2 regions of the Acidovorax sp. SRB_24 genome follow, and region 2 is predicted to be linked to the other one. Evidence: predicted binding sites of a transcription regulator. Region 2 holds the regulator's gene; the other holds the start of a gene.
What was found. The regulator NrdR, encoded in region 2, represses ribonucleotide reductase genes. The targets are predictions, from matches to a motif close to CACNANATNTNGTG.

Region 1 (15,189 bases), on a different contig from region 2:
GCGGCCCTGCACGATGCGCCACAGGCCCTGCACGCGCCGGAGGACGAACCGCTGGCCGCTGGCGATGAGGTGCCCGGCGCAGCCGAACCCATGCCCACCGAGGGCGCGAGCGCGAGCGCCGAGCCATCCTTTGTGCGCATGGCGCGCCGCAAGGCCTTCTGGCGCCGGCCCGCTGTGCGTGTGGCACTGGGCCTGGCGGGCGTGGCCCTGCTGTGCGCGCTGGTGCTGCAGGTGGTGGTGCAGCAGCGCGATGCCATCGCTGCGGCCCGGCCCCAGTGGCGTCCGTTCCTGCAGGGCTTGTGCGCACCACTGCGGTGCCGCGTCGAGGCGCATCGGCAGATAGCGTCCGTGGTGGTCGACAGCTCGTCCTTCAACAGACTGCGCGGCGAAAGCTACCAGTTTTCGCTGGCGCTCAAGAACCGTTCCCATCTGGTGCTCGCCATGCCGGCCGTGGAGCTGACGCTCACCGATGCACAAGACCAGCCAGTGCTGCGGCGGGTGCTGCTGCCCCAGGACTTGGGCGCGCCGCCCATATTGCTCGCCCTGGGCGACTGGAGTGCGAGTCTGCAGGTGCATGTGGCCCTGGGCAATGCGCGCATCGCCGGCTACCGGGTGCTGGCTTTTTATCCCTGAAACGGCTTTGGCCTGAAAAGAACTTTTGATATGGCAGTCCTGATTTGCGGTTCCCTGGCGTTTGACACCATCATGACCTTCGAGGGGCGCTTTGCCGAGCAGATCCTGCCCGATCAGCTGCACATCCTGAACGTGTCGTTTCTGGTGCCGTCGCTGCGGCGGGACTTTGGCGGCTGTGCGGGCAACATTGCCTACAGCCTCAAGTTGCTGGGCGGAGAGCCCTTGCCGATGGCGGCGCTGGGCAGCGATGGTGCGGAATACCTGGAGCGCCTGCAATCCCTGGGCATCAGCACAGCCCATGTGCGGCAGGTGGAAGACACCTATACCGCGCAGGCGATGATCATGACCGACCGCGACAACAACCAAATCACCGCGTTCCATCCCGGCGCGATGATGCAGGCCCACGCCAACCGCATCGATGCCGGCCTGACCGGCGTGCGCCTGGGCATCATCGCGCCCGACGGGCGCGATGCCATGCTGCAACATGCGGCGCAGTTCGTGGCCGCGGGCATCCCGTTCGTGTTCGACCCGGGCCAGGGCCTGCCCATGTTCAATGCCGAGGAGCTGACGTGGTTTGTCGAGCAGGCCAGCTGGGTGACGGTGAACGACTACGAAGGCAAGATGCTGTGCGAGCGCACCGGCTGGAGCTTGGCGGACATTTCGCGCAAGATCCGCGGTCTGGTCGTCACATTGGGAGGCGAGGGGTGCGACGTGTGGATCGATGGCGAAAAGGAGCATGTCACCGCGGCGGTGCCCGAGCGCGTCGTCGACCCCACGGGCTGCGGCGATGCGTGGCGGGGAGCGCTGCTGTTTGGCCTGGAGCAAGGCTGGCCCTTGGCGCGCTGTGCCGCGCTGGGCAACCGCCTGGGCGCACTCAAGATTGCCCGGCGCGGTCCCCAAAACTATGTGTTAAACGCTGCGATGTGGTGAGCAGGCACAAAAAACCCCGGTGCCAGAACACCGGGTTTTTGCGTGGAGCGCGCTCTCTCAGGGTTTGGTACCCGTAGGGAAGGGCCATGCTGCCTGGGGGTTGAGCGTGGTCTGCGCCGCAGGAGCGGCGACGGGGGTCTTGGCCGGCTTCTTGGCTGCGACCGCCTTTTTCATCGCAGGCTTCGCCTGCGCTGCTGCTGCCTTCGGCGCTGCTGCAGCCTTCTTGGCCGGCGCGGCGGAGGAGGTGGCTGCTGCCTTTTTGGCCGGGGCCGCGGCCTTGGCTGCCGTCACTTTCTTGGCGGGAGCAGCCTTCTTGGCAGGCACTGCAGCTTTCTTGGCGGCCGGGGCCTTCTTGGCAGCGGGTGCTGCCTTACCGGGCGCTGCAGCCTTCTTCGCGGTGGCGGTCTTTTTCGCCGGCGCAGCGGCCTTCTTGGCAGGAGCCGCGGCCTTTTTGGCAGGAGCCGCGGCCTTTTTGGCAGGAGCCGCAGTCTTCTTCGCAGGAGCCGCAGCCTTCTTGGCAGGAGCCGCAGCCTTCTTCGCAGGGCTTGTCGCCTTTTTCGCCGGTGCTGACTTCTTGGCGGCCACGGACTTTTGGGCCGCAGCGGCCTTCTTGGCAGGTGCAGCCTTGGCCGGAGCCGCTGCCTTCTTGGCGGGGGTTGCGCTCTTGGCTGGAGCCGTCTTTTTCGCGGCTGTCTTGGCTGACGGCGTGGCCGTTTTCACTGCGGCGGACTTGGCGGCTGCAGTCTTGGTGGCGGATGCCGTGGCCTTGGTGGCGGATGCGGTTTTCTTTGCGGGTGCGGCCTTCTTGGCGGCCGGTTTTTTTGCAGTTGCCATCATGTTCTCCTTCGGTCAATGAGCAAAGAGCACTTCCTGCCTGCTGTGGGCACGAAGCGATCCATGGCGATGGAGCAAGCGTCCATCGCCATGAACACGGGGACGCCGCGCGCGCCAGCACGGAGTGCTGTGGCGGGTGCGGGGCGTAAAAAGGAAAGCCATGGGCGGTATGCGGTGCGCTGCACTCAGTCCCAGGACAGGGCGCCGCCCGTCTGGTACTCGATGACGCGGGTTTCGAAGAAGTTGCGTTCCTTCTTCAGGTCGATCATCTCGCTCATCCAGGGGAACGGGTTTTCTTCGTTGGGGAAGAGGGTTTCCAGGCCAATCTGCGTGGCTCGGCGGTTGGCGATGTAGCGCAGGTAGCCCTTGAACATCGAGGCGTTCATGCCCAGCACGCCGCGGGGCATGGTGTCTTCCGCGTATCGGTATTCCAGCTCCACGGCCTTCATGAACAAGGCCTTGATCTCGTCCTTGAACTCGGCGGTCCAGAGGTGCGGATTTTCGAGCTTGAGCTGGTTGATCAGGTCGATGCCGAAGTTGCAGTGCATGGACTCGTCGCGCAGGATGTACTGGTACTGCTCGGCGGCGCCCGTCATCTTGTTCTGCCGGCCCAGCGCGAGGATCTGCGTGAAGCCGACATAGAAGAACAGGCCTTCCATGAGGCAGGCGAAAACGATCAGCGACTTGAGCAGGGTCTGGTCGTTTTCATGCGTGCCGGTGTGGAAGTGCGGATCGCTGATGGCCTCGATGAACGGGATCAGGAATTCGTCCTTGTCGCGGATCGACTGCACTTCGTTGTAGGCGTTGAAGATCTCGCCCTCGTCCAGGCCCAGCGACTCGACGATGTACTGGTAGGCGTGGGTGTGGATGGCCTCTTCAAAGGCCTGGCGCAGCAGGAACTGTCGGCACTCGGGCGCGGTGATGTGGCGGTAGGTGCCCAGCACGATGTTGTTGGCGGCCAGCGAGTCGGCGGTCACGAAAAAACCGAGGTTGCGCTTGATGATGCGGCGCTCGTCTTCGGTCAGGCCGTTGGGGTCTTTCCACAACGCGATGTCGCGCGTCATGTTCACCTCTTGCGGCATCCAGTGGTTGGCGCAGGTGGCCAGGTATTTTTCCCAGGCCCATTTGTATTTGAAAGGCACCAGCTGGTTGACGTCGGTCTGGCCATTGATGATGCGCTTGTCGGCGGCGTTCACGCGGCGGCTTTGCGGCGCTACAGATGCGGGAGCTGCTGGCGCAATGGCGGCGGGCGCTGTGGCCGGGATGGTTTGCAAGGTGGATGTCTGGAATGGCGCGGGCGGTTGATCCACCAGGCGGTTTGTGGGGAGACCGCTGTCCAGTTGTGTTGGCAATGAGGGAGTGACTTCTTCGTCCCAGGTCAGCATAGATTTTCCAGTGCTCGGATTATGAAAGCAGCGCCGCGAAATGCAAAGCGTTGGTGCATGGCGCGGCGCTGTTTTGTTGCTTGGTAGCACATGCGAAGCCGAGCTTTTTCGCGGCTTCGCACGTGGATTTATTGGCAGGCTTCGCAGGTCGGGTCGTCGATGGCGCAGAACTTCACATCGGTCGCTGGCGCCGCGCCCATGTGCGCTTGTGCTGTGGCGGCTGCGGCTTCGAGTGCGCCGGCGTTGCCAGCGGCTTCGCTGCCCGACGACACGGCGTTGAGCCGACCGCTTTGCACCGTGGACTTCTCGGCCTGGGTGGCGCTGGTGGTGCGCAGGTAGTAGGTGGTCTTGAGGCCGCGCAGCCATGCCAGCTTGTAGGTCTCGTCGAGCTTTTTGCCCGATGCGCCCGCCATGTAGATGTTCAGCGACTGGGCCTGGTCGATCCACTTCTGGCGCCGTGCCGCAGCCTCCACCAGCCAGGTGGTCTCGACTTCAAATGCGGTCGCATAGAGCGACTTGATGTTGTGCGGCACACGGTCGATGGGGCGCAGGGATCCGTCGAAATGCTTGAGGTCCATGACCATCACGTCGTCCCACAGACCGAGGCGCTTCAGGTCGCGCACCAGGTAGCCGTTGATGATGGTGAACTCCCCCGAGAGGTTAGACTTGACCGACAGGTTGCCAAAGCAGGGCTCGATCGATGCGTCCACGCCCACGATGTTGGAGATGGTGGCCGTGGGTGCAATGGCCGTGCAGTTGGAGTTGCGCATTCCGTCCTGGGCGATCTTCTTGCGCAGCGCTTCCCAGTCCAGCGTGGACGACCGGTCCACTTCGACGTAGCCGCCACGCGCTTTTTGGAGCATGTCGATGGTGTCGTAAGGCAGGATGCCCTGGCTCCACAGCGAGCCCTGGTAGGTCTGGTACTGGCCGCGTTCACGTGCCAGTTCCGACGAGGCCCAGTAGGCGTAGTAGCAGATGGCTTCCATCGATGTGTCGGCAAACTCGACGGCCTGCTGCGATGCGTAGGGGATGCGCAGTTCGTACAGGCTGTCCTGGAAGCCCATCAGGCCCAGGCCCACCGGGCGGTGGCGCAGGTTCGAGTCCTTGGCTTTTTGCACGGCGTAGTAGTTGATGTCGATCACGTTGTCGAGCATGCGCATCGCCGTCTTGATGGTCTTTTGCAGCTTGGCGTGGTCGATGGCGCCATCCTTGAGGTGCTGCAGCAGGTTGACGGAGCCGAGGTTGCAGACGGCCGTTTCGGTGTCGCTGGTGTTGAGCGTGATCTCGGTGCACAGGTTGCTGGAGTGCACCACGCCGGCGTGCTGCTGGGGCGAGCGCACGTTGCAGGCGTCCTTGAACGTGATCCAGGGGTGGCCGGTCTCGAACAGCATGGTCAACATCTTGCGCCACAGGTCGGTGGCCTGGATGGTGCGTGCCGGCTTGATCTCCCCGCGAGCGGCCTTGGCTTCATAGGCCACGTAGGCCTTCTCAAAATCGGCGCCGAAGAGGTCGTGCAGGTCGGGCACGTTGTTGGGCGAGAACAGCGTCCACGAGCCCTTTTCCATGACGCGGCGCATGAACAGGTCGGGGATCCAGTTGGCCGTGTTCATGTCGTGCGTGCGGCGGCGGTCGTCGCCGGTGTTCTTGCGCAGCTCCAGGAACTCTTCGATGTCGAGGTGCCAGGTTTCGAGGTAGGTGCAGACCGCGCCCTTGCGCTTGCCGCCCTGGTTCACCGCCACGGCGGTGTCGTTGACCACCTTGAGGAAAGGCACCACGCCTTGCGATTCGCCATTGGTGCCCTTGATGTGCGAGCCCAGGGCGCGCACGCGCGTCCAGTCGTTGCCCAGGCCACCGGCAAACTTCGACAGCAGGGCGTTTTCCTTGATCGACTCATAGATGCCATCCAGATCGTCGGGCACCGTGGTCAGATAGCAAGACGACAGCTGCGAGCGCAGCGTGCCGCTGTTGAACAGCGTGGGCGTGCTGGACATGAAGTCGAACGAGGACAGCACCTCGTAGAACTCGATGGCGCGTGCCTCGCGGTCCGATTCCTTCAGCGCCAGGCCCATGGCCACGCGCATGAAGAAGGCCTGTGGCAATTCGATGCGGGACTTCTGCACATGCAGGAAATAGCGATCGAACAGGGTCTGCAGGCCCAGGTAGTCGAATTGCAGGTCGCGCGAAGGCTGCAGGGCAGCGGCCAGGCGCGGCAGGTCGTAGGTCAGCAGCTGGGGGTCGAGCAGCTCGGCGTCCACACCCTTCTGGATGAAGGCCGGGAAGTAGCTGGCGTACTCGGTGGCCAGTTCGGCTTGGGTCACGTCCTTGCCCAGGACTTCCTTGGCGATGGTGTGCAGCAGCAGGCGGGCCGTGGCGTAGGTGTAGTCCGGGTCTTTTTCAATCAGCGTGCGCGCCGCCAGGATGGATGCCTTGTACACCTCGTCGACGGGCACGCCGTCGTACAGGTTGCGCATGGTCTCGGTGACGATGGGTTCGGCCTTCACGTCGGCGCCCAGGCCCGAGCAGGCGTCTTCGATCAGCGAGCGCAGGCGCGGCAGGTCGAGCGCGTAGCGGCGGTCGCCATCGACCACGTTCAGCACCGGCGTGGCCGGCGCTGCCTGCACCTGCTGGCGCGCGCGGTCTTGCGCATGGCTTTCGCGGTAGAGCACATAGGCGCGCGCCACCTCGTGGTGGCCCCCGCGCATCAGGCCCAGCTCCACCTGGTCCTGCACGTCCTCGATGTGGAAGGTGCCGCCGCCCGGGCGCGAGCGCATGAGTGCGCGCACGACGTTCTGCGTCAGGTGATCGACCACTTCGCGCACGCTGGCAGACGCTGCACCCTGGGAGCCGTGCACCGCCAGGAAAGCCTTCATCATGGCGATGGCGATCTTTGGAGGCTCGAAATGCACGACGGCGCCGTTGCGGCGCAGGATCTGGTAGTGGGGCAGCGTGGCGCCGGCGCCCGGCGCAGCAGCAGAGGCTGGAGCGGCCACAGCAGCGTCCGCAGGGGGCAGGGGGAAATGGTTCGTAGCAGCTTGCATGGCGTCCTCTCGTTGGGCTGGCAGGGTGAAGTGGCGCGGCGGATGGGTCTGCGCCGCGCAAAACGTAATGTGCCGGGTGCACACCCCGATCACACTATAGGTGGTGTGTGGGGTGGCTTCAATACACTACCGGTAGTGTATAGCGCCCCGGGCTTTCGTGGTGCATGGGGTCATGGCAAAGCCGCCTGGCGTCCGTCTTCGGACGGCGCACAGCCCCGGCTGGCGGAGCTTGTGGGGGCAGGAAGGTCTGTCGGCGCGCTCCGGCGGCCACTTTGGCGTCGGGAGCGGCGTGGTGCCTGGCGGTGCGGGTCTGTGGACGCAGTGCCTATCGAAAACCCTTGCCCGCACAGAGACTGAAAAATTCCGCGGGAAGGGGCGCCATTCTAGGGGATGGGCGGGAAGCGGCTGGCATCCCAACCCAGTATTTTTTGCAGCCGCACCCAGTCAAAGCCGCAGCCCGGATCTGCCTTGCGATCGGGGGCGATGTGCTCGTGGCCGGCCACGTGGGCCAGGGGGTAGCGCTTTGCCAGGTCGGTGCACAGCCTGGCCAGGGCGGCGTACTGCGCAGGCTCGAAAGTTCCGCCTTCCAGTCCTTCCAGCTCGATGCCGATCGAGTCGTCATTGCACTGCGGGCGGCCCCGGTACCACGATGCCCCGGCATGCCAGGCGCGCTGGTCGCAGTCGACGAACTGCCAGACCGTGCCATCGCGCCGCACAAAGAAATGGGCCGAGACCTGCAGGCCGCGAATGCTCTGGTAGTAAGGGTGCGCATCCCAGTCGAGGGCGTTGGTGAACAGCTCCTGCACCGCTGTGCCGCCGTATGCGCCCGGGGGCAGGCTGATCGAGTGCACCACCACGAGGTCTGTGACCGCGCCCGCGGGGCGTGGTCCGAAGTTGGGCGAGGGCAGGTGCACGGCGCCGCTGTGCCAGCCGCCCGACCAGGGCGAGGCGGTGTCGGGTGCGGCGCTGTGCGCTTCAGCTTTCGGCGTCGGCGTCGGCATGGGGCTCGGGGTCGTGCGGCGCAGCGATGTTCAGGCGGGCGATCCGGTAGCGGATCTGCCGCAGGCTGATGCCCAGCCGCGCTGCGGTGGCCGTGCGGTTGAACCCGGCTTCGCGCAGGGCGCGCACCAGAATGTCGCGCTCTTGCTGGTCCAGCCAGGCCTGCAGGTCGCTGGGCAGGTCGCCGGCGTTGGGCGCCGCGGTGCCAGGGGCGGGCAGGGTCTGCTGGCGGGGAGGCAGGTCGGGCTGCATGCCGGGGGCGCTTTCTTCCACATGCAGGCTGTCGCCGTCGCTCAACGCCACGGCGCGGTGCAGCAGGTTCTCCAGCTCGCGCACGTTGCCCTTGAGGGGGTGGCGGGCAATGGCGGCCAGGGCTGCATCGCTGAGGGGCGGAGAGGCCACGCCCGACTCCTGTGCGATGCGGGCCAAGAGGGCCCGGCATAGCGCAGGCAGGTCCTCGCGGCGCTCGCGCAGCGGCGGGATGGTGATTTCGATGACGTTCAGCCGGTAGTACAGGTCTTGCCGGAAACGGCCTGCCTGCACGTCGCCCGCCAGGTCGCGGTGCGTGGCGCTGACGATGCGCACGTCCACCGCCTCTTCCTGGGTCGATCCCAGCGGGCGCACGCCGCGCTCCTGGATGGCGCGCAGCAGCTTGGATTGCATGGCCAGTGGCAGGTCGCCGATTTCATCGAGGAACAGCGTGCCGCCCTGGGCCGCCTGAAAGTAGCCCTGGCGGTCTTGCACCGCGCCGGTGTACGAGCCCTTGCGCGCACCGAAGAACTCGGCTTCGAGCAGGTTTTCGGGGATGGCGCCGCAGTTGACGGCCACCATGGGCCCGGCGGCGCGGTGGCTGCTGGCGTGCAGGGCTTGCGCCACCAGCTCCTTGCCCGTGCCCGACTCGCCACGCACGAGCACCGGGGCCATGCTGCGCGCCACCTTGGCCACGCGCTGCTTGACGTTGCGCATCGGCTCGGAATCGCCCACCAGCCGGTCGAGCGCGGTGCTGTCGCTGTCGCCGAAGTCGCCCGCTGCCGCGGGGCGCGCTGGCGGCGTGCGGGTGCCGCTGCGCGGCGCAGGCACACCGTCCGTGCCCTGCACGGCCGAGGCCACGACCGAGCGGAACTGCTTGAGGTCGACCGGTTTGGTCAGGTAGTCGAAAGCGCCCGAGCGCAGTGCCTCGACGGCGTTTTCGGCCGAGCCATAGGCGGTCATGACCACGCAGCGTTCACGCCGCTGCGCCGTGCGCAGCTCCTGCAGCAGCTCCATGCCAAACCCGTCAGGCAGGCGCATGTCGCTGATGACCACATCAAAACGCTGCGCCTGCAGCTGGTCGCGTGCTTCGCCCAGCGTCGCGGCGGTTTCCACACGGTAGCCTTCGCGCAGCAACGTCAGTTCGTACAGCGTGCGCAGGTCGGGCTCGTCGTCAACGACCAGGATGGAGGCAGCAGGTGCGTGCATGGCGGTGCGGGCAGTCAAACCACGATTGTGTCAAACAGGGAGGTCGCTTTCTGCAGGCGGCCTGCCTTGCGGAAGTGCACCGTGAAAGCGTTGCCGCCCACGTCGCCGCGCTGCGTATGCCGCGCCAGGCGCTGGTAGCCGATCGAGGCGCCGTGGCGCTCGCACAGCTCCCGGCAGATGTACAGGCCCAGGCCGCTGGAGCGGCTGGCGGACGAAAAGAAGGGCTCGAACAGGTGGCGCTCCACCGACCGGTCCATCGGTTCGCCGTCGCTCCAGACCTGCACGCTGGCGTGGCCCAGGGGGCTGACGAGTGTGTGCAGCTGCAGCGAGTCTGCTTCGTGGCCCATGAAGCGCAGTGCGTTGTCCAGCAGGTTGAACAGCACCCGACGCAGGTGTTCGGCATCGAATTCGACGTGGGCCTGGTCTGCGCCCAAAGTCACCGAGCCATGGCGGCGCACCGGCTCGTGCTCGCGCCACTCGCGCCAGATACCGGCCACCACCGCGTCCAGTGCGAGCACGCTCGGCGGGCTGTGGCCGATCTGGTGCTGCACGCGCGCAATGTCGAGGATTTCCTCGGCAATGCGGGCCAGCCGGTCGGCGTTCTGCTGCACCATGTTCGCCAGGCGCTTGTGTGCGGGATCGTGCAGGTCTTCGTCGAGCAAGGCGTTGGCCTGGACGATGGCGGCCAGCGGGTTGCGGATCTCGTGGGCCACCGCGGCCGACATGCGCCCCATGGCGGCGAGTTTTTCGGTGCGCAGCCGCGCCTCCAGCTCGCGCAGATCGTGCAGGAACATCACGCACAAGCGCTCACCGGCCGCTTCGCCCGCGGCCTCGCGCGGTGCCGTCAGCCAGGTGCGCACATGCAGGCCGATGGGGCTTTGGCCCGGCGCGAGCAAGGTGACGTCGGCGACTTGCGGTGCCTCCTGGAGAAAACTGCGGCGCGCCAGCTCGAGCAGGGGGCGCCAGAGCGCGTCGCGCGCGAGCGTGAACGGAGCCACTGCCGCCGGATCGCCCAGCAGGTGCAGGCCCGCCGGGTTGGCAATGCGCACCGTGTGCTCCGCGTCGACCACCAGCACGCCATCGGCCAGGTGTTGGATGACCAGGGCGCTCACCTGGCTTTGCACGCGCGCGGCCAGCTGGCTGTGCTGGGCCGCCTGCTGCGCGCGCACGAGGCGCACGGACAGCTGGTGCACGAGAAAGGCGACGATGAAATAGCCGGTGCCGGTCAGGGCCGCCTGCAGGTAGCGCTGCGCGGCATCGCCGCCGCCATGGTCACCCAGCCACCAGGCCCAGGCCAACAGCAGCAGCGTGGCAGCCGCCGTGGTGCCCAGTGCCAGCGTCAGCGTGCCCAGCACGGCCGCCATCAGGATGGGCAGGCCCAGCAGCGGCGTGTAGTTCATGCCCCCGGTGTGCAGCAGCTGCAGCGCGCACACCGCCGCGAGGTCCACGCCGATCGAGGACAGCCAGTGCGCACCGGCCTGCGGTGAGGGGGGCGCATGGTGCGCGAGCAGGCGCACGGCGAGCGTGGCGCTCAGATAGGCCAGGCAGACGGCCAGCACCAGTGGCTCGGCCGCCTGGTTGAACGTCTGGCCCAGCGCCTGCAACAGAAGCAGAGCCAGCGCCACCATGACGCGGCCGGTCAGGAAGCCAAGCCACAGGCGCTGGAAGGCGGTCTCTGGCGCCCCCGCAGTGGCGCGCGGCCAGGCCAGCGGCGGGATGCTAATGCCCATCTTCGCGCTGGTGCTCGGCGCAGCAGTAGCTGCGGGGGCCCTGCGCGATCGCCTCGGCGCGTGGCAAGTGCAGGCCGCAGCGTGCGCAGGCCACCATGTCCTGGGGCGGGGGCAGAGGGCGCTGCGCGGGCGGTGCGGGGGGAGCGCGCCGGCCGCTGCGCCACACGCCGTAGACCACGGCCAGCACCAGAAACAAGACCAGATACTTCACAGCATGCGTCCCAGCACCACTTCGAGCACGAAGCGCGAACCGACATAGGCCAGCAGCAGCAGCAGCGCGCCCGCGTAGAGCATGCGCACGGCGGTGCGTCCGCGCCAGCCAAAGCGCGAGCGCCCCAGCAGCAGGGCCGCGAGCGTGAGCCACGACAGCACCGAGAACACCGCCTTGTGGTCCCAGCGCCAGGCGCGGCCATAGAGCGCCTCGCTGAACAGCGCTCCGGCCAGCAGCGTGGCCGAGAGCAGCACGAAGCCGGCGGTGACGAAGCGGAAGGTCAGGCGCTCCAGCGTCAGCAGCGGGATGCCGCTGTGCGTGTCCACCGCCAGGCGGATGCGGCGCTCGGCCCGCGTCATCAGGGCGGCGTGGACCACGGCGGCCGCCAGCAAGCCGTAGGACGCGATGCCCAGCGCCAAGTGCAGCGGCAGCCAGGCCGAGGCGCTCACATGCAGCGGCTGGCCCGGAAAGGCCAGCGCCAGCAGCACTGCGGCGCCGCCGAGCGCCGACAGCGCCCAGCGTGCCTGCAGCTGCGGAAACAGCTGGCGCTCGACCGCGTACACGGTCAGGACGAGCCAGGCAGTGATCGACAGGGCCGGCGCAAAGCCAAAGCGCGCGCTGCCATCGAGCATGCCCCAGGCGAGCGTGGCCGCGTGCAGGCACCATGCGGCCCACAGCGCGTTGCGGGCGCCGCCGGGCTGCAGGCGCGATCCCGCCACCGCCGGCACGGCATAGGCGACGGCAGCCGCCAGTCCCAGCAGGAGACTGGCGGGGGATGCACTGGGTAAAATCATGGGTCACAGTTTACCTTTCGCCCGCTGCCTGCAGCCCGGCCCACCACCCGCCGCCCGCCCCCGGCCGCGCCCTACCCGGAACATCTGATATGGCCTCCGCACTTACCGACAAACTCTCGCGCCTCGTCAAGGAGATGCGCGGCCAGGCCCGCATCACCGAATCCAACGTGCAGGACATGCTGCGCGAGGTGCGCATGGCCCTGCTCGAAGCCGACGTGGCCCTGCCCGTGGTGCGCGACTTCATCGCGCGCGTCAAGGACAAGGCCCTGGGCCAGGAAGTGCTGGGCTCGCTGCAGCCGGGCCAGGTGCTGGTGTCCATCGTCAACAAGGAGCTCGCCGCCACCATGGGCGCGGGCGTGGCCGACATCGACCTCAACGCCCAGCCGCCCGCAGTGATCCTGATGGCCGGCCTGCAGGGCGCCGGCAAGACCACGACCACGGCCAAGCTGGCCAAGCACCTGATCGAAAAGCGCAAGAAGAAGGTGCTCACCGTCTCGGGCGACGTCTACCGCCCGGCCGCCATCGAGCAGCTCAAGACCGTGACCGCCCAGGCCGGCGCCCAGTGGTTCCCGAGCACGGCCGAGCAAAAGCCGCGCGACATCGCGCTGGCCGCGCTCGACTACGCCAAGAAGCATTACTTCGACGTGCTGCTGGTCGACACCGCCGGGCGCCTCGCGATCGACGAAGTGCTGATGCAGGAAATCCAGGACCTGCACGCCGTGCTCAATCCGGTCGAAACCCTGTTCGTGGTCGATGCCATGCAGGGCCAGGACGCGATCAACACGGCCCGCGCCTTCAAGGAGGCGCTGCCGCTCACGGGCATCGTCCTGACCAAGCTCGACGGCGACTCGCGCGGCGGCGCGGCGCTGTCGGTGCGCCAGGTCACGGGCGCGCCGATCAAGTTTGCCGGCGTCAGCGAAAAGATCGATGGCCTCGAAGTGTTCGATGCCGAGCGCCACGCCGGCCGCATTCTGGGCATGGGCGATATCGTCGCGCTGGTCGAGCAGGTCTCGGCCGGCGTCGACATGGAGGCGGCGCAGAAGCTCGCCGCCAAGGTCAAGAGCGGCAGCGGCTTCGACCTCAACGACTTTCTCGGTCAGATCCAGCAGATGAAGCAGATGGGCGGCCTGTCGAGCCTGATGGACAAGCTGCCGGCCCAGCTCACGGCCAAGGCCGGCCAGATGGACATGGGCAAGGCCGAGAAAGACATCAAGCGCAAGGAAGGCATCATCCAGAGCATGACCCAACTAGAGCGGCGCAAGCCCGAACTCATCAAGGCCACGCGCAAGAAGCGCATCGCCAACGGTGCCGGCGTGCAGGTGCAAGAGGTCAACCGCCTGCTCAAGGAGTTCGAGCAGATGCAGGACATGATGAAGAAGATGAAGGGCGGCGGCCTGATGAAGATGATGAAGAAGATGGGCGGCATGAAGGGCCTGGGCGGCGGTGGCATGCCCAAGATGCCGTTTTAAGGGTCTTTTGGGTCTCTAGTGCTTATGGGGTCAGCGTTTCAAGCTATTGAATAGAGAGCGTCATGAGCTCCCGGAAACCGGCGTACTGCGCCGGCTTTCTGGTTGGTGCGCGCCCGCTGCGCCGGTCAGCCCGTCTCCAACCCTGGCCGTGCCGGGCGGCTGGCATGCCGCCAGGCGCGGCGCAGCACCGGCGGCAGCGACCACGATTCTTCGGGAATCAGCAACAGGCGGCGCGCGCGCAGCGCCTGCCCGAGCGGGGTCTGGCTGGTGAGCACGGCCAGAGGAATCGCCAGCGCCAGCGGCAGGCCCACCGGAACCAGCCACAGCAGCGCGCTGCTGTCGATCAGCGCGATGCCCAGCGCCAGCAGCGCCACCACCCCGCTCATCGGCGCCAGTTGGCGGATGGCGTCGCTCCAGGACACGGCACTGGCGTGGCGCGGCGGCGATCTCCACTCCAGCTTCAGGCCGGCGAGCGCGATCAGCAGGAACAGCGAGTGCGCCAGCATGCGGATCGGCGCCTGCAGAATCGCCAGCACGCTCTCGAGCGCGGCGCTTTGGAGCAGGCTGGCAGCGCCGCCGTACTGCGCCTGCTCGCGCCGCATGAACACCGCCGCCAGGCCCAGGATGCGCGGCAGGAACAGCAGGCACAGCGTCCAGCCCCACAGTCCCAGCAGCTCGAGCGGCAACATGTGCCAGTCGTTCACCAGCTTGGCGCCCGACAGCCACAGCGCCGTGCCCAGCGTCAGGAATGCCAGCCACAGCGGCGCCGACAGATAGGCCATCGCGCCGGTGACGAACATCACGCGGTGCACCAGGTGGATGCCCGGCTCTGCCACCAGGCGTGCATTCTGCAGGTTGCCCTGGCACCAGCGGCGGTCGCGCTGCAGCTCGGCCAGCAGGTCGGGCGGCTGCTGCTCGTAGCTGCCGGTCAGGTCGGCCACCAGCCAGACGTGGTAGCCGGCACGGCGCATCAGCGCCGCCTCGACGAAGTCGTGCGAGAGGATGCCGCCGGCCAGCCCGCCGCTGCCGCGGATCGGTGCCAGCGCACAGTGCGCCATGAAGGGCGCTACGCGGATGATGGCGTTGTGGCCCCAGTAGTGCGAATCGCCGAGCTGCCAGAACTGCATGCCCAGTGTGAGCAGCCGCCCCATGACGCGCGAGCCGAACTGCTGCGCGCGCGCATGCAGCGTCACGTGGCCGATGGCCTGCGTGGCGGTCTGGATGATGCCGGCGCGCGGGTTGGCCTCCATCAGCTTGGCCATGGCCACGATGCAGTCGCCGCTCATCACGCTGTCGGCATCGAGCACCACCATGTAGCGGTAGTCCCGGCCCCAGCGGCGGCAGAAGTCGGCCACGTTGCCGGACTTGCGCTGGGTGCGCCGCGCGCGCAGCCGGTAGTACACCTGGACCTGCGCTGGCCCGGGGTGCCGCGCCAGCGCCGCGCGCAGACCTTCCCAGGCGGCGCGCTCGGCCGCGGCCACCCGCGGGTCGCAGCTGTCGGAGAGCACGAACACATCGAAGCTCTGCGCATGCCCTGTTGCCGCCACCGATTCGCAGGTGGCGCGCAGGCCGGCGAACACCGTGGCCACGTCTTCGTGGCAGATCGGCATGACGATGGCGCTGCGCGCGTCGGCCGGGAGCGTGTGCGCCACCACGCTGCGCGCCGACAGTGCGTGCCGGTCGCCGCGCAGCATGACCCAAAAGCCCA
Region 2 (15,189 bases):
AGACGGCGCGCGCTGGCGGCGTCGCTCGCACTGGCAAATACCGTGGCCGCGTCCTGGCCCCAGGTTTCGGTGGGGGCCGGGTCGTTGCGGCGCGTGAGCAGCTGCAATTGCAGCATGCGGCGTGCCGACAGGTGCTCGGCCGGCGTCGGCGCTTCGGCGGCAATTTCCAGCCGCAGCAGCGCTTGCGAGGCATCGCCCGCAGGCGCCTTGCCCAGCGCCTGCGTCCAGGCACCGCGCACGGCGGGCGTCACGCGGCCACCGATTTCCTGCGCCGATGGCAGCAATGCGGCGTCGCGCTTTTCCCACGCCGTGAGCAGCTGCGTCAGCGCCTCGCCGTGGGCCTGGGCGGCGAGCTTCTTGAGTGCCTGCTGCGCATGCTCCATGGCGTCACGCTGGGCCCGGAATGCCGCATCACCGAGGCGCGGGCCGCGGTCTTCGTAAGCCGGGCGGTCGCCAAAGCGGCCGCTGCGCATATCGTCGCGCGGACCGCGCGCGTCGGGCCGGCCGGCATCGCGGCCCGGACGGGCGTCGCGCCGGTCGCCGGGACGGCCACCACGGCCCAGCGCTGCCGGAGCCTCCTTGCGCATGCCGGGGCGGTCGTCGCCCCGCACCGCCACGACCGGACGTGCCAGAGGCTTGGGCGCAGGCGCCGCGCCCTCCGCCGGGGCCTCGGCACCGGATTCGGCGTCGGGTGCGGATTCCACTTCGGTTTCGATAGCTGCCTGCGCTTCACTGGCGGGCGCTGGTGTCTGATTCGGCTTGGATTTCTCCTTCGCATCGGCTTCTGCCCGCTCCTGCGCCTGGCCGCGCAGAGCGGCCTCAAGCGCCGCCATCGCAGCGCGAATCTGCTGGACATCGCCCGTGGCGTTGGCCGCGTCGAGCGCCTTGGCCGCATCAAGCACGGCGCGGTCGCGCGCCGTGGGTTCGCCCGCGCCCTTCTCGCGCTCGGCGGTCTTGCGGTTGAAGGCCTCGTCGATGGGCTTGCGGAAGGCATCCCAGAGCTTTTGCTCGTGCTTGCGGTCCAGCGGCACGCCTTGCGCCTCGGCCTGCCAGCGCTGCTGCAGGGCCTTAATGGCGTCGATGCGCAGCGTGGGTGCGGCGCCCAGCGCGCCGGCCTCTTCGATCATGGCGTGGCGGCGGGCCAGGCTGTCCTTTTGCGCGGCTTCGAGCGGCGCGGCGGCGGCGGCAATGGCCTGCTTCCACAGCGGCTGCAGCTCGGCAAAGATTTTTTCGCCGACATGGCCGCCGGCGCGCCAGCGGTCGCCAAACTGGTGCAGGGCCCGGTTGACGGCCTTCCAGTCGCCCGAGGCGGCCGGGGTCTCGGCCCAGGCCTTGACCTCGTCGATCAGTGCCATGCGCTGCGCCTTGTGCTCGGCGGCGTCGGTGCGCACCTTGTCGAGCCAGGCTTCCACGACCTTGTGCGCGGCATTACAGGCTTCATCGAATTTCTTCCACAGGCCATGGTTGGGCGTACCGCCCTGGTCGGCCTGCTTCCATTGCTCGCGCAGCTGGCGCAGCGTTTCCTGCATCTTGCGCCCGCCAAGCGACTGGCCCTCAGGGCGCTTGAGCAGGGCCTCGGCCTTGGCCACCAACTCCTCGCGCACCTGGTCCGCGCTCCAGCGCTGCCAGCCTTCGAGCTCACCGGCCGCCACCAGCGCGGCATGCACCTGTTGTTCGAGCGCTGCGTCGATGTGCCGGCCATGCTCCTTGAGCACGCCGCGCAGCGCCGCCGCCGCGCCCACGCTGGCCTTGCCATGGCCTTCGGCCGTTTCCTGCTCCAGCTTGGCCAGCGCGTCGCGCACGGCTTGCCCGGCCTTGGCAACCACGGCCGGGTCGGCCTTGGGTTTGGGCGCACGGGCCGGGCGTTCGACCGCAGCGGGCGCTTCGACAGGCACGCCGCGGGCGATGCGCAGTTCATCGGCCCACACGGGCACGGGCGGCAGCGCGGCCTGGGCGTCTTCTGCCGCCGCCACGGCCTGGGCCACGGCGGGCTGGAAGGCATCCCAGACCACGAGCAGCTGCGTGCGCGACGCATCGAGCAGCGGCGGAAAGCGCGCTTCCACGCTGGCCCAGCTGGGATCGCCCGAGAGGGCCTCGGCCTGGTCTTGCCAGTGCTGCACGTCGGCGCGCAGCACCTCCAGCGCTGCCTGCGCATCGCGCCAGGACTTGGTCGACAGCACTTCGATGCGCTGGGCCAGCAGCACGGCGGCCTCGCGCTGCACCTGCACGCGGTGCTGGAGGTCTTCGATCACCTTGACGCGGTCGGCCAGCTGCACCTTGAGCAGCGACAGCGGCTCGCGCGACAGCGGTGCGCCGGCTTTGGCCGCATCGCGCTGCCAGGCCAGGGCGTCGGCAATGTTGAGCTTGGAGGCGGCCAGCAGTGCCTGGGCCTTGTCGGCCCATTCGGCCGCGATGGCTTCCTGGTTCTTGGCGCGGCGCAATTCGTCGATGCGCTCGCGCACCGCGCGGGCCGCGCCCTTGTCGCGGCCGCTGAGCTCCTTGAACACTTCCTGCAACTGCTCAGGCGCGGGCTGCGTGGTGAGCCATTCGCGGATGCGCGAGGCGCGCTCACCCGACGTGGCGGCCGAAAAGGCGCCACCGGTCAGCGCGTCGAGCGGGTGCGCTTCGGGAGTTTTGGCGGGGGCCGGATGGGTTTCGGGTGCGTCGGACATTGTGTTGCGGGAGAGAAAAGGAAACATGGATTCAGTCGGGAACGGACGCGCGGGAACAGCCCCGGGCGCGGCCACCATCGCTACGGAGATTCAGCGTCTGGATGGTAGGCCAAACGGCTATTTTCGCTGGTATTTGATCTGTGCCTCTTCCCCACGTCAATGCAGGGCCAGAGTGAGCTCCGCACGGGGCGTCCACTGGGGTGTCGGGGGCAGCGTCTTGGCGGCGCCCAGGAACAGGCGATCAAGCGGCAACTGGCGCGAGGCCAGGTAGTCACGCACGGCCACGCCGCGCGCCAGCGCCAGTTCGCGCATGGCGTCGTCGGGCACGGCCATGCTGTCCAGAAGCATGGCCTCCATCTCGGCCTGCGGCAGGTCTTTGGCCATGCCGACCAGGTTGCGCGGCTTGCGCATGTCGGCGCGGCGGTACAGCTCCTTGAGCAGGGCCGGGTACTCCTGCGGCTCCACGGCCGCCACCGTCTCTGCCGCCTGGCCCGTGCGCTGCGCGGCGCGGCGCTTTTGAGCCAGCAGGGCCTGCTGCAGGCGCTCGCGTTTCCAGGCATCGCGCTCCATCTCTGCACTGGCCTCGCCCACCACGGTCATGGTCAGAGACGGCCGGTCGGTCAGCGCGCGCGCCACCTTGTCGAGCGCCTGGCGCGCACTGTCGTCGAGGTGCGCGCTGCCCGGCGCGAAGGCGACCGCGCTCGGCGACTCGCCCCCGCCCCCGCCCAGGGCATGGGCGAGCAGCGAGAACGGCGCCGTCACCGCCTTCAGAATCAGGTTGCCGATGGCCTTGAAGATCACCGGCCCGAGGCGGAACGCCGGGTCGTTGAGTGAGCCACTGATCGGCAGGTCCAGGTCGATCACCCCATTGCGGTCGGCCAGCAGCGCCACGGCCAGCCGCACCGGCAGGCTGGCCGGCGCGCCTTCGACGGGTTCGCCAAAGGTGAGCTGGTTGAGCACCAGCTTGTTGCTGGCCGTGAGCTGGCCGTTGGGCAGGACCTGGTAAGCGACATCCATGCTGAGCTTGCCGCGCTCGATCCCATGGCCCGCATACTTGATGGTGTAGGGCGACAGCGGCGGCAGCTCCAGATCGCGCATGTGGCCCTGAATGTCCAGCGCCAAGGGGTCGACCAGAGGGTTGAGCTTGCCTACGATTTCCAGGGACGCCGTGCCCTCGGCGCGACCACGCAACTCCAGATCGGCCATCGCGGGAGCGCTGGTGCCGCTAGGCTTGACGGAAGAAAACGCACTGAGCTGGCCGCTGAGGTCGCTGAGATCGGCCGAATAGTTGGGCTTGATGAAATGGTCCACGAAATGGACCTGGCCGCCCGTGAGCTTGAGCGGGCCGATGCGAACCACCGGCTCCGCGCCCCGGCCGTCGGGTGCAGCGGCCGCAGCGCCGCGGGCAGACTCGGCCGAGCTCGGCTTCTTCACCAGCTCCTGCAGGTTCAAGCGTCCGTTTTCCTGCACGATGACGCGGGCGAAGAAGTCGCTCAGCGCGGTCTCGCGGACGTCCACCGTGGTCGGCCGCCCCGGCACCAGCGCCACCTGCAGGCCGCGCACGCTCAGCGACTTCCAATTCAACAGCTCGTCATCGCCTGCCCCCAGGCCGCGCGCCGTGCTCGCTCTGGCCTCGGTCGCCGCCGCCGCCTGCGCCATGCGAACGCGCACCTCGTCGAGCGCGGCATCGCCCCGGACGGTGATGCGCGGGCCGGCGCCAGACTGGGCATAGTGCACCTGCCCCTTGAAGCTGCCGTCCGCACGGCGGATGGCCACATTGAGCGATTCGGCGAAATAGGGCTCGAACGCATGCAGCGGCACATGGGTGGCCAGCACCCTGCCCTGCGCGGTCAGCGGAGCCAGACCGAGCGTACCCTCGTACTCCACACGGCCCGGATCGGCGCGCCCCGCGCCCAAGCGCGCCGACAGGCGCAGCGCCGACGGCGGTGCGGACTGCGCCAGCGGGGCAAAGTCCTTCAGCCGCATCTGCAGCGAAGACAGCTGGAACGCCACGGGCGTGGCCTGCGCTGCATCGCGAAACGCCAGCGCACCGCCGTCCACCGACACATCGGCCAGTTGCACACTCCACGGCGCGCCCTGCACCGCAGCTGTCTGCGGGTGGCGCGCGCCCTGGGCGGCCGGGTGCGCCGCCTGCCAGTGCTCGAACATCCAGCGGTGGTCGGCACCGCGCTCCAGCCGCAGACGCGGTTGCGTCAGCGCGAGCTGGCCCACGCGCACCGTGCGCCGTGCCACGTCCACCTGGGCATCGGCGATCTGGAGCCGTGGGAATTCGGCCAGCGAATCCTTTGCGCGCATCGCCATGCCCGCAGGCAGCGGGCCGCCAGCGGCACAACTGGAACGCGGCGCACAGGCAAGCGCCACGCCGTCGAGCGTCAGCCGGGCCACATGCGCGACCACCGCCGGGCCATTCCAGGCCACGCCCAAGTCCGCATCGAGCGCACCCTGCAGGCGCGGCGCCATCCACTGGCCCAGATAAGGCGCCGCCAAAGCGAGCGGCAGCGCACGCACCGAGGCTGCCACCTTGGCCTGCCGATCTGTCGCCTCGCCTTCGAACACCACGCGCGCATCCGTTGGCCCGGCGCCGCCTTCCGCCACCTGCGTCTGGCCAGAAAACCGCAGTGGCTTGGACCAGGGCAGCGCCACGGACGACACATCCAGCTCCAGCCCCCGCAACGCGACCTTGGCCGGTGCAGGCAGGCTGTCGTCCTGCCAATCCACCTGCGCACCCCGCACGGCCAGGCGCGCCACGGCCAATTGCCAGCCAGCAGCGCCAGCCCCGGAGTCGGCCTGCGCGGGGGTGACGCTGGCCACCGCGGATGGCGGATTTGCAGCGTGCGCTCCACCCCAGTCCAGGTTGATCTTCCCGGCGCGGTCCTTGCGCACCGCCAGGCGCGGCGCATCGAGCTGCACGGCGCCGATGCGTGCGATGCGTGCGAGCGGCTGCAGGTCGGTCACATCCACCGCCAAGGCATCGAAGGACAGCAGTTCGTGCTGCAGCGTGTCGGTCACACGGACCTTGCGTGCCTGCAGGCGGCCCCCCAGCTTGACCACCGCGCTCGGGGCATGGACGAAAGACAGGCGCAGGTCGGCGTCCACCACGCCAGCCTGCAGGCGCAGCGGCAGGCTGGCGGGCAGATAGGGAAGGTAGGGGGCCAGATCGAGCCCCGACAGGCGGATCGTGGCCTCTGCTTTCTGGCTCTCGCTGAACGGCGTGGCCTCGGCCTGCGAGTCGAATGCACTGCCATTGAGCGTGAACGCCAGGTGCGGGGACACCTTGACTTCGCGTTGCGATGCCAGGTTGCTCAAGAAGGGGATTTGCAGCTCCAGGCCTCGCAACACATGCGTGCGCCCCACGGTTTCGTCCTGGAAGTCTACCGAACCGCCATGCACCGCGATGTTGTAGAGCGCAAACTGGGGTGGCGCGGCCTGCGGATCGGCCTGCTGCTGAAGCCGCGCCACGATGTCGTCGATGTCGTAGCGGCCCGGCGCCCGCTGCGCGAGCCGAACGGTCAGGCCATCGATCTGCACCGCGTCCGCCACGGGCGCCAAGCGCAGCAGGGACTGCAGCTCTGCATCTATATAGATGCGCTGAATGTGCAGCTGGGGCGAGCCGCCATCGGTGGCGGCCACCGCGAGGTCGTACACGCTCAACTCCAGCGTCCAGGGCACGAAATCGACCCGGCCTATCGTGACCGGGCGACCCAGCTTGTCGGACGCCAGCTTCTGCGCTTGACTGCGCACCAATGAAGGCACGGCCAGCCACCCCACGGCCCAAACCAGCACAAGGCACCCCAGCGCCCAGCCCAGGCGCCGCACCCAGCGGTGGCTCGTGATGTGCAGAAAGTTCATGCCGCCAGCCTTCAGGAATAACCCGGTGAGTCAAGATGCCAGATTGGACCAGAAGACGCGCAGTGCGTGCCCCACTTTCGCTAAACAAGAAAGCCCGGCGAACCGGCGCAGAGCCAGCCCACCGGGCCTGACGGCTGACACAACGGTCTTTGCCATCGGGTTTGCGGCACGGAGAGGAAGTCCGGGCAGCAAGGGGACAAGGTATTGCCCCCGAGGGTGCTTAGGAAGCTTCTCCACCACAGCCTTCGCACTGCATGCGGTCGGCGGGCGAGTCTGCATTCGTTCAGCAATACCCGCAAAAGCAGGCAAACCAACGATAGCAAAAATGCCCAGATGGCTCAAATATTGATGTCAATTGTGTGAAAAAAGCGATTGAATTTTCCGTACTGCGCCGCCGTGCAATTTCTGCGCCCTCTCCCGGCATTTGCACGCCATCCCGTCAAAAAACTGCATTTAAACACAGTTTTTATATTCTTTTTTTGTATAAAAATAGAAGTTAACAGTGTTGACGGGCTATTAAATGAACTCCTAGAATCCGCCAGCCCCGAAACGGGCTAGTACAAACCCCAACCGCTGCCGAATCCGGCTAAGTCAATTCTGTGTTTCAGGTGCTGCGCGCCGAACACGAATCTGATGGCGTACCAATCCAGGCAAGGTCTCCGGATTCCGCTTCACTTCGGTGGTGCATCGTCTCTCCGGGCCCTGCCGCAGAAAGGAAAGCTATGACAGCGTCAGGAAATATGGTCTCTGGCTTGCGCACTATTGCCGCCGACGTGATCGCAGGTTTTCTTGAAATTACCCACAACAGCTTCGCCCTCCTGGGCTTGGCTGTGGCCTTCTTGGCCATCACCTTGGTCGCACGCCCCGACCTGCGCCAGAGCGGAGAGGAACAGCTCATGGGCTGGTTGCAGTCGCGCCAAGCCATCGCGCTGAGTGCGCTCACCGAGTCCGAACCCGAGCCGAGCGAACGGGTGCTGGCAGCCAACCCGCAGGATCTGCCCAAGGAGCAGGCCAAAGTGGCCTACTGGCTGAGCAAGAAATACCGCGTGGCGCCCGAGCCGCTGAGCCTGCTGGTCGCCGAAGCCTACGAGACCGGCGGCCGCGCCAAGCTCGACCCCACCTTGATCCTGGCCGTCATGGCCGTGGAGTCGAGCTTCAACCCGTTCGCCCAGAGTTCCGTCGGAGCGCAAGGCCTGATGCAGGTCATGACGCGCATCCACACCGACAAATACGAAGACGTGGGCGGCCAGCTGGCCGCGTTCGACCCCGTGACGAACCTGCGCGTCGGCGTGAAGGTCCTGCTCGAATGCATCGCCCGCGCCGGCTCCGTCGAAGGCGGCCTGCGCTACTACGTCGGTGCGGCCAACCTGCCCAGCGACGGTGGTTACGCGGCCAAGGTGCTGGCGGAACACGCGCGACTGCGCCAGGTGGCCGGTGGGCGCGCCGTGCCCGCAGCACCGCCGCGCATGCTGGCAACCAGCGCGACACCGGCACCGTCGGCGCCGGCTGCCCCTCCTGCGGCCCTGCGCCCCGAGAATGCGCCCGCCGGCACGGGCGAAAAAGTAGCCTTGCTGTCGGCATTCTGAGCAAGGCCATCGTCCGCCCGTGCCGACCGGCGGGCTGTCTGTCAGCTACACTTGCACGGCACGCGACTGGCGATAGGCGCGGCGCCCCGCTCGGGATGCGCCGCCGCTGACGTGGAACCCGCAGAGGCTTTGGCCTCTGGCAAACCACTGGGGAGCGTGCCGCTGTGGGCTCCGGCCTGGAGTGATTCAGCCGTTCGCCTGGGCAGCCCTTGTTTCAAGGGACACCAGTTCACAGGACTGCCACCATGTACCAACGCAATATTCTTGTCGAGCACACCGACCCCGAACTCTTTGCCGCCATCCAGGGCGAAAACCAGCGCCAAGAGCACCACATCGAGCTGATCGCCAGCGAAAACTACGCCTCTCCTGCCGTCATGTGGGCCCAGGGCTCGCAGCTCACCAACAAATATGCCGAAGGCTACCCGGGCCGCCGCTACTACGGCGGCTGCGAATACGTCGACGTGGCCGAACAGCTGGCCATCGACCGCGTCAAGCAGATCTTCGGCGCCGACGCCGCCAATGTGCAGCCGCACTGCGGCGCCTCGGCCAACGAAGCCGTGTTCCTCGCGTTCCTCAAGCCCGGCGACACCATCATGGGCATGAGTCTTGCCGAGGGCGGCCACCTCACGCACGGCATGGCGCTGAACATGAGCGGCAAGTGGTTCAACGTCGTCAGCTACGGCCTGAACGACAAGGAAGAGCTCGACTACGACGCGATGGAGCGCAAGGCGCACGAGTCCAAGCCCAAGCTGATCATCGCCGGCGCATCGGCCTACAGCCTGCGCATCGACTTCGCCCGCTTTGCCAAGGTGGCCAAGGACGTGGGCGCGATCTTCATGGTCGACATGGCGCACTACGCGGGCCTGATCGCCGCCGGCATCTACCCGAACCCAGTGCCGCACGCCGACGTCGTCACCTCGACCACGCACAAGAGCCTGCGCGGCCCGCGCGGCGGCATCATCCTGATGAAGGCCGAGCACGAAAAGGCCATCAACAGCGCCATCTTCCCGGGCCTGCAGGGCGGCCCGCTGATGCACGTGATCGCGGCCAAGGCGGTGGCCTTCAAGGAAGCGCTGCAACCCGAGTTCAAGCAGTACCAGCAGCAGGTGCTGAAGAACGCGCAGACCATGGCCGAGACGCTGACCGAGCGCGGCTTGCGCATCGTCAGCGGCCGCACCGAAAGCCACGTCATGCTCGTGGACCTGCGCGCCAAGGGCATTACCGGCAAGGAAGCCGAGGCCGTGCTGGGCAACGCCCACATGACGATCAACAAGAACGCCATCCCCAACGACCCAGAAAAGCCGATGGTTACCAGCGGTATCCGCGTGGGCACGCCCGCGATGACGACGCGCGGCTTCAAGGACGAGGAAGCGCGCCTGACCGCCAACCTGCTGGCCGACGTACTCGACAACCCGCGCGACGAAGCCCACATCGCCGCCGTGCGCGCCAAGGTCAACGCGCTGACCGCGCGCTTCCCGGTCTACCGCTGAGCATGCCTGGCGCGCCCCTGCCCCCCGCCGCGCACCGCCGCTTCCCGCTGCGGGAGCGGACGCGGGCCGGGAGCGGCCGGGCGCTGTACGGAGCGCCGACATGAAGTGCCCGTTTTGCAGCCACCAGGAAACGCAGGTCGTCGAGACCCGGGTGTCCGAGGACGGCGACTTCATCCGCAGGCGCCGCCAGTGCGGGGCCTGCGAGAAGCGCTTCACGACCTATGAACGGCCCGAGGTCAACTTTCCCGTCGTCGTCAAGAAGGACGGGCGCCGCACCGAATACACGCGCACCAAGCTGCTGGGCTCGTTCAGTATCGCGCTGCGCAAGCGCCCTGTGAGCACCGCGCAGATCGACTCCGCCATCGAGCGGATCGAAGAAAAGCTGCTCAACCTGGGCCAGCGCGAGGTCCCGTCCAGCCGCATTGGCGAGCTGGTGATGCGCGAACTCAAGAAGCTCGACAAGGTGGCCTACGTGCGCTACGCCAGCGTCTACCGCAGCTTCGAAGACATCGACGAATTCAAGACGCTCGTGGACGAGGTGCGCTGACGGCGCTGCGCCTGCGGCCGGGCGCAAGTCCCAGCGGCTGCGTGCACGCCGCTCCATGGGCGAGGCGCACTCCCGAACCGGCGGACCGCCTGCAGGCTAGCCGCCTAAAATTGGGTATTTTTGCCCTCAGGCCCTGATGCAGCCTACGCCAGCAGCTCTATTTTTATAGCGCCCTGCCCCGGGCGCCGCGCTACAGCAGCGAGGCCTTGATCGGCGCGAGCGTGGCGTGCACGTCGCCACACTGCGCCCGGTGGCGCAGCGCGTGGTCCATCAGCACCAGCGCCAGCAGCGCCTCGGCAATCGGCGCGGCGCGGATGCCCACGCACGGGTCGTGGCGCCCCTTGGTGACGACCTGCACGGACTGGCCATGGATGTCGATAGACTCGCGCGGGCTGATGATGGAGCTGGTCGGCTTGATCGCGATCTGCACCTCGATGTCCTGCCCCGTGCTGATGCCGCCGAGCATGCCGCCCGCGTTGTTGTTGCGGAAGCCCCCGGGCGTGAGCGAATCGCCGTGCTCGGTGCCGCGCTGCGCCACGCTGGCAAAGCCGGCGCCGATCTCCACCCCCTTGACGGCGTTGAGGCCCATCATGGCGTAGGCGATGTCGGCATCGAGCTTGTCGAACACCGGCTCGCCCAGGCCGACGGGCACGCCCGTGGCCTGCACGCGGATGCGCGCGCCGCACGAGTCGCGGGCCTTGCGCAGCGCATCCATGTACTCCTCCAGGTGCGCCACGTCGGCCGTGGGGGCGAAGAACGGGTTGTGCGGCACATGCTCCCAGCCCTCAAACGGGATCGCGCGCTCGCCGATCTGCACCATGCAGGCCCGCAGCTGCGTACCGAACTTTTCCGCCAGCCATTTCTTGGCCACAGCGCCGGCCGCCACCGTGGGCGCCGTCAGGCGCGCGGACGACCGCCCGCCGCCGCGCGGGTCGCGGATGCCGTACTTGTGGAAGTAGGTGTAGTCGGCATGGCCGGGGCGAAAGCTCTCGGCGATGTTGCTGTAGTCCTTGCTGCGCTGGTCGGTGTTGCGGATCAGCAGCGCGATCGGCGTGCCGGTGGTCTGGCCTTCGTACACGCCCGAGAGGATCTCGACCGCGTCGGGCTCATTGCGCTGCGTGACGTGCCGGCTCGTGCCGGGGCGGCGGCGGTCGAGGTCGGCCTGGATGTCGGCCTCGCACAAGGCCATGCCGGGCGGGCAGCCGTCGATCACGCAGCCAATGGCCGGTCCGTGGGATTCACCAAAGTTGGTGACGGTGAAAAGGGTGCCAAAGGTGTTGCCGCTCATGGGCCGTGATTATCCCCGAGCGGCGGCGCCGCGGCAGCGGCCTCGGCTGCAGACCGGTCACTCCCAAAAAAATAGCTGCAGACGCTTGCCTGGCAAGCGCTGCAGCCCTTTTTTTACCGAAACCACGGATCAGGTGGAGGCGTTCTGACCCTCGGCCGGCCAGTCGCGGATGTAGGCCTTGAGCATCTTGTTCTCGAAGTTCTGGCTGTCCACCACGGCCTTGGCGACGTCGTAGAAGCTGATCACGCCCATCAGCATCTTCTTGTCCATGACCGGCATGTAGCGCGCGTGGCGGTCGAGCATCATGCGGCGCACCTCGTCCATGTCGGTCTCGGTGGTGCAGGTCAGGGGGTGGTCGTCCATGGCCGAGCGCACCAGCCGCGTGCCCAGGCTGCCGCCGTTCTTCACCACGGCCTGGATCACCTCGCGGAAGCTCAGCATGCCCACGAGGTCGCCGTGCTCCATGACCACGAGCGAGCCGATGTCCTTGTCTGCCATGACATCGACGGCATGGGCCAGCGGCTCGTCGGGCGTGACGGTGTAGAGGGTGTTTCCCTTGACGCGAAGGATGTCGCTGACTTTCATGGTGTTCTCCGGGGCCGCTGCGGTGGCGCTGTTCTGGTGCCTGGGAAATATAGCCCACAATGCCACGGCTTTTCGTTCGCCGCCCCACCTTGGAGACATTCATGCCCGGCTACGCCGACCCTGGTTTTGACACGCTGGCCCTGCACGCAGGCGCCGCCCCCGACCCCGCCACCGGCGCGCGCGCCACGCCGATCCACCTGACGACCTCGTTCGTCTTCGAGTCGAGCGAGCACGCGGCCTCGCTGTTCAACCTGGAGCGCCCCGGCCACGTCTACAGCCGCATCAGCAACCCGACGACCGCGGTGCTGGAGCAGCGCGTGGCGGCGCTCGAAGGCGGCGTGGGCGCGATCGCGGTGGCCAGCGGCCAGGCTGCGCTGCACCTGTCGATCGCCACGCTCATGGGCGCGGGCAGCCACATCGTCGCCAGCACGGCGCTGTATGGCGGCTCGCAGAACCTGCTGCACTACACGCTGCGCCGCTTCGGCATCGACACCACCTTCGTGCAGCCCGGCGACATCGACGGTTGGCGCGCCGCCGTGCGCCCCCAGACCAAGCTGTTCTTTGGCGAGACGGTGGGCAACCCGGGCCTGGACGTGCTCGACATCCCCACCGTCAGCGCCCTCGCGCACGAAGCCGGCGTGCCGTTGCTGGTCGATTCGACGCTGACCTCGCCCTGGCTGATGAAGCCGTTCGAGCACGGCGCCGACCTGGTCTACCACTCGGCCACCAAATTTTTGTCGGGCCACGGCACGGTGGTCGGCGGCGTCGTGGTCGACGGCGGCAGCTTCGACTGGGACCGGTCGGGCAAATTCCCCGAACTCAGCGCGCCCTACGGCGGCTTTCATGGCATGGTGTTCAGCGAGGAAAGCACCGTCGGCGCCTTCCTGCTGCGCGCGCGCCGCGAAGGCCTGCGCGACTTCGGCGCCTGCATGAGCCCGCACACGGCCTGGCTGATCCTGCAGGGCATCGAGACGCTGCCGCTGCGCATGGAGCGCCACATGCGCAACACGCAGCAGGTGGTCGAATTCCTGGCCGGCCAGCCGTTCGTTGCGCGCGTGGGCCATCCGATGTTGGAGTCGCACCCGAGCCACCTGCTGGCACAAAAGCTGCTGCCGCGCGGCGCCGGCTCGGTGTTCAGCTTTGACATCGCCGGCTCGCGCGCGCAGGGCCAGAAGTTCATCGAGGCGCTCAAGGTCTTCAGCCACCTGGCCAACGTCGGCGACTGCCGCAGCCTGGTGATCCACCCGGCCAGCACCACGCACTCGCGCATGGACGACGCGGCGCTGGCCGCGGCCGGCATCACGCAGGGCACGATCCGCCTGTCGATCGGGCTCGAGGATGCGGATGACCTGATCGACGACCTGAAACGCGCGCTGAAGGCGGCAGAAAAGGCAGGTGCGTGATGTACGTCGACGTCCACGGCCACACCGCCTACTGCTACACCGGCGGCAAGGATTTCAATCCGGCCCAGCCCACCGCGGTGCTGGTCCACGGCGTGCTCAATGACCACAGCGTCTGGGCGCTGCAAAGCCGCTACCTCGCCCACCACGGCTGGAACGTGCTCGCCGTCGACCTGCCCGGCCACTGCCGCAGCGCAGGCGAGGCGCCGGCCAGCGTCGAGGCGGCGGCCGATTTCGTCGCCGCCCTGCTCGATGCCGTGGGCGTGCCCAAAGCCGCGCTCGTGGGCCACAGCTGGGGCTCGCTGATCGCGCTCGAGGCGGCGGCCCGCCTGGGCGCGCGCGCGAGCCACCTCGTGCTGGTGGGCACGGCCTTCCCGATGAAGGTGTCGCCGGCCCTCATCGACGCGGCGCTGAATGCGCCCGAGAAGGCGCTGCGCATGGTCAACGTGTTCTCGCGCAGCACGCTCGCCCCGCCGTCGGGCGCGGGCGCCTGGGTCTATGGCGCGGGGCTGGCCCTGGGCCGGCGCGTGCTGCGCAGCAACCCGCAGGTCAACCTGTTCCACCGCGGCTTCATGGCCTGCGACAGCTACGCCAACGGCGAGGCCGCCATCGCGCAGATCGCCTGCCCCGTGCTGTTCGTGCTCGGCGCGCAGGACCAGATGACCACGCCCAAGGCCGCACAGGGCCTGATCGCCGCCGCGCGCGCGGCCGGAAAGAGCGTGCAGGTGGTCAGCCTGCCCGTGGGCCACCACCAGATGACCGAGGCGCCCGACGGCACGCTGATGGCCATTCGGGACTTCTTGAACGCATGAGCCTGCCGCCCGTTGAATCCAAAAAACAGTTTTGCCGGACTGCAACCGCGCTGATTGCGGTCAGGCGGGCCGGATGTTCTGGTTGGTGCTGAACAGGTTGGCGGGGTCGTATTGGCGCTTGATCTGCGCCAGCCGCTCGTAGTTCTGGCCGTAGGCCGCCTTCACCCGGTCGCTCTCGTCGTCGGTCAGGAAGTTGACATAGACACCGCCGCTGGCAAAGGGCGCCGACGCCTTGAAGAAGTCGCGCGCCCAGCCGATGCAGCGCGCGTCATCGGCCCGGTCGTCCCAGCGGCCGTGCACGTTCATGACGTAGCGGGCATCGCGGTGGGCATAGGCTGCGGCATCGGGCGCCGGCCGGGTGGTGGCGCCGCCAATGGCGCCAAAGAATATCTCGCATTGGGGCGATGGCAAGGTGGCGATGGCGTCGAGTACGGCATCGAACAATCCGTCCTTGAGTTCCGAAAAATTGTGCGACTTCCAGTAGTTGCGTGCGCCGGGCGCGAGCAGCGGGTCAAAGGCTTTCTGCCAGGCCACGTAGGGCATCACGTCGACGTGGGTGCCGGCCGGCGTGCCCCAGCGGTACAGCGGCTCGACCAGCGTTTTCCCCTGCGCCGGGTCGCCGGTGTAGAGCAGCGCCAGCACGATGACCTCCTGGCCGTGGACGCTTTCGGGCAGAAACGGCAGCGGCGGTGCCTTGCGCAGAACCACCCACACCGCCAGTTCGTCGGGCGCCTTGTCCATGAATTCGCGGTACTGCTGCAGCACCCGCTTTGCCTCGGCCATCGGAAAGACGATCAGACCCGCCAGCAGGTTCGGGCCCACGGGATGCAGCCCGAACTCGAAACGGGTCACCACGCCGAAATTGCCGCTGCCGCCGCGCAACGCCCAGAACAGGTCCGGATGCTCGGTGGCACTGGCGCGCAGCACCTCGCCCGCCGC

Region 1: B2J89_RS04610 (ribonucleoside-diphosphate reductase subunit alpha) is a predicted target of NrdR. The motif match lies at 6,913-6,926, and genes of this name have one in related genera.

What each region holds. Positions count from the first base shown of each region.
Region 1 covers NZ_MWOM01000008.1:88,972-104,160, forward strand. Annotated here, with positions in the region: gene B2J89_RS04590 (zinc-ribbon and DUF3426 domain-containing protein) at 1-633, shown strand, start outside; gene B2J89_RS04595 (carbohydrate kinase family protein) at 664-1,563, shown strand; gene B2J89_RS04600 (histone) at 1,621-2,283, opposite strand; gene B2J89_RS23190 (hypothetical protein) at 2,189-2,419, shown strand; gene B2J89_RS04605 (ribonucleotide-diphosphate reductase subunit beta) at 2,583-3,782, opposite strand; gene B2J89_RS04610 (ribonucleoside-diphosphate reductase subunit alpha) at 3,911-6,820, opposite strand; gene ampD (1,6-anhydro-N-acetylmuramyl-L-alanine amidase AmpD) at 7,204-7,821, opposite strand; gene B2J89_RS04620 (sigma-54 dependent transcriptional regulator) at 7,796-9,277, opposite strand; gene B2J89_RS04625 (ATP-binding protein) at 9,292-11,007, opposite strand; gene B2J89_RS04630 (PP0621 family protein) at 10,997-11,218, opposite strand; gene B2J89_RS04635 (inner membrane protein YpjD) at 11,215-12,012, opposite strand; gene ffh (signal recognition particle protein) at 12,102-13,481, shown strand; partial or broken gene mdoH (glucans biosynthesis glucosyltransferase MdoH) at 13,607-15,189, opposite strand, start outside.
Region 2 covers NZ_MWOM01000001.1:72,506-87,694, forward strand. Annotated here, with positions in the region: gene B2J89_RS00310 (DUF349 domain-containing protein) at 1-2,672, opposite strand, end outside; gene B2J89_RS00315 (DUF748 domain-containing protein) at 2,829-6,542, opposite strand; gene B2J89_RS00320 (lytic transglycosylase domain-containing protein) at 7,265-8,128, shown strand; ZMP/ZTP riboswitch at 8,181-8,339, shown strand; gene glyA (serine hydroxymethyltransferase) at 8,374-9,618, shown strand; gene nrdR (transcriptional regulator NrdR) at 9,719-10,165, shown strand; gene aroC (chorismate synthase) at 10,356-11,453, opposite strand; gene B2J89_RS00340 (CBS domain-containing protein) at 11,583-12,038, opposite strand; gene B2J89_RS00345 (O-acetylhomoserine aminocarboxypropyltransferase) at 12,140-13,441, shown strand; gene B2J89_RS00350 (alpha/beta fold hydrolase) at 13,441-14,250, shown strand; gene B2J89_RS00355 (FAD-binding oxidoreductase) at 14,311-15,189, opposite strand, start outside.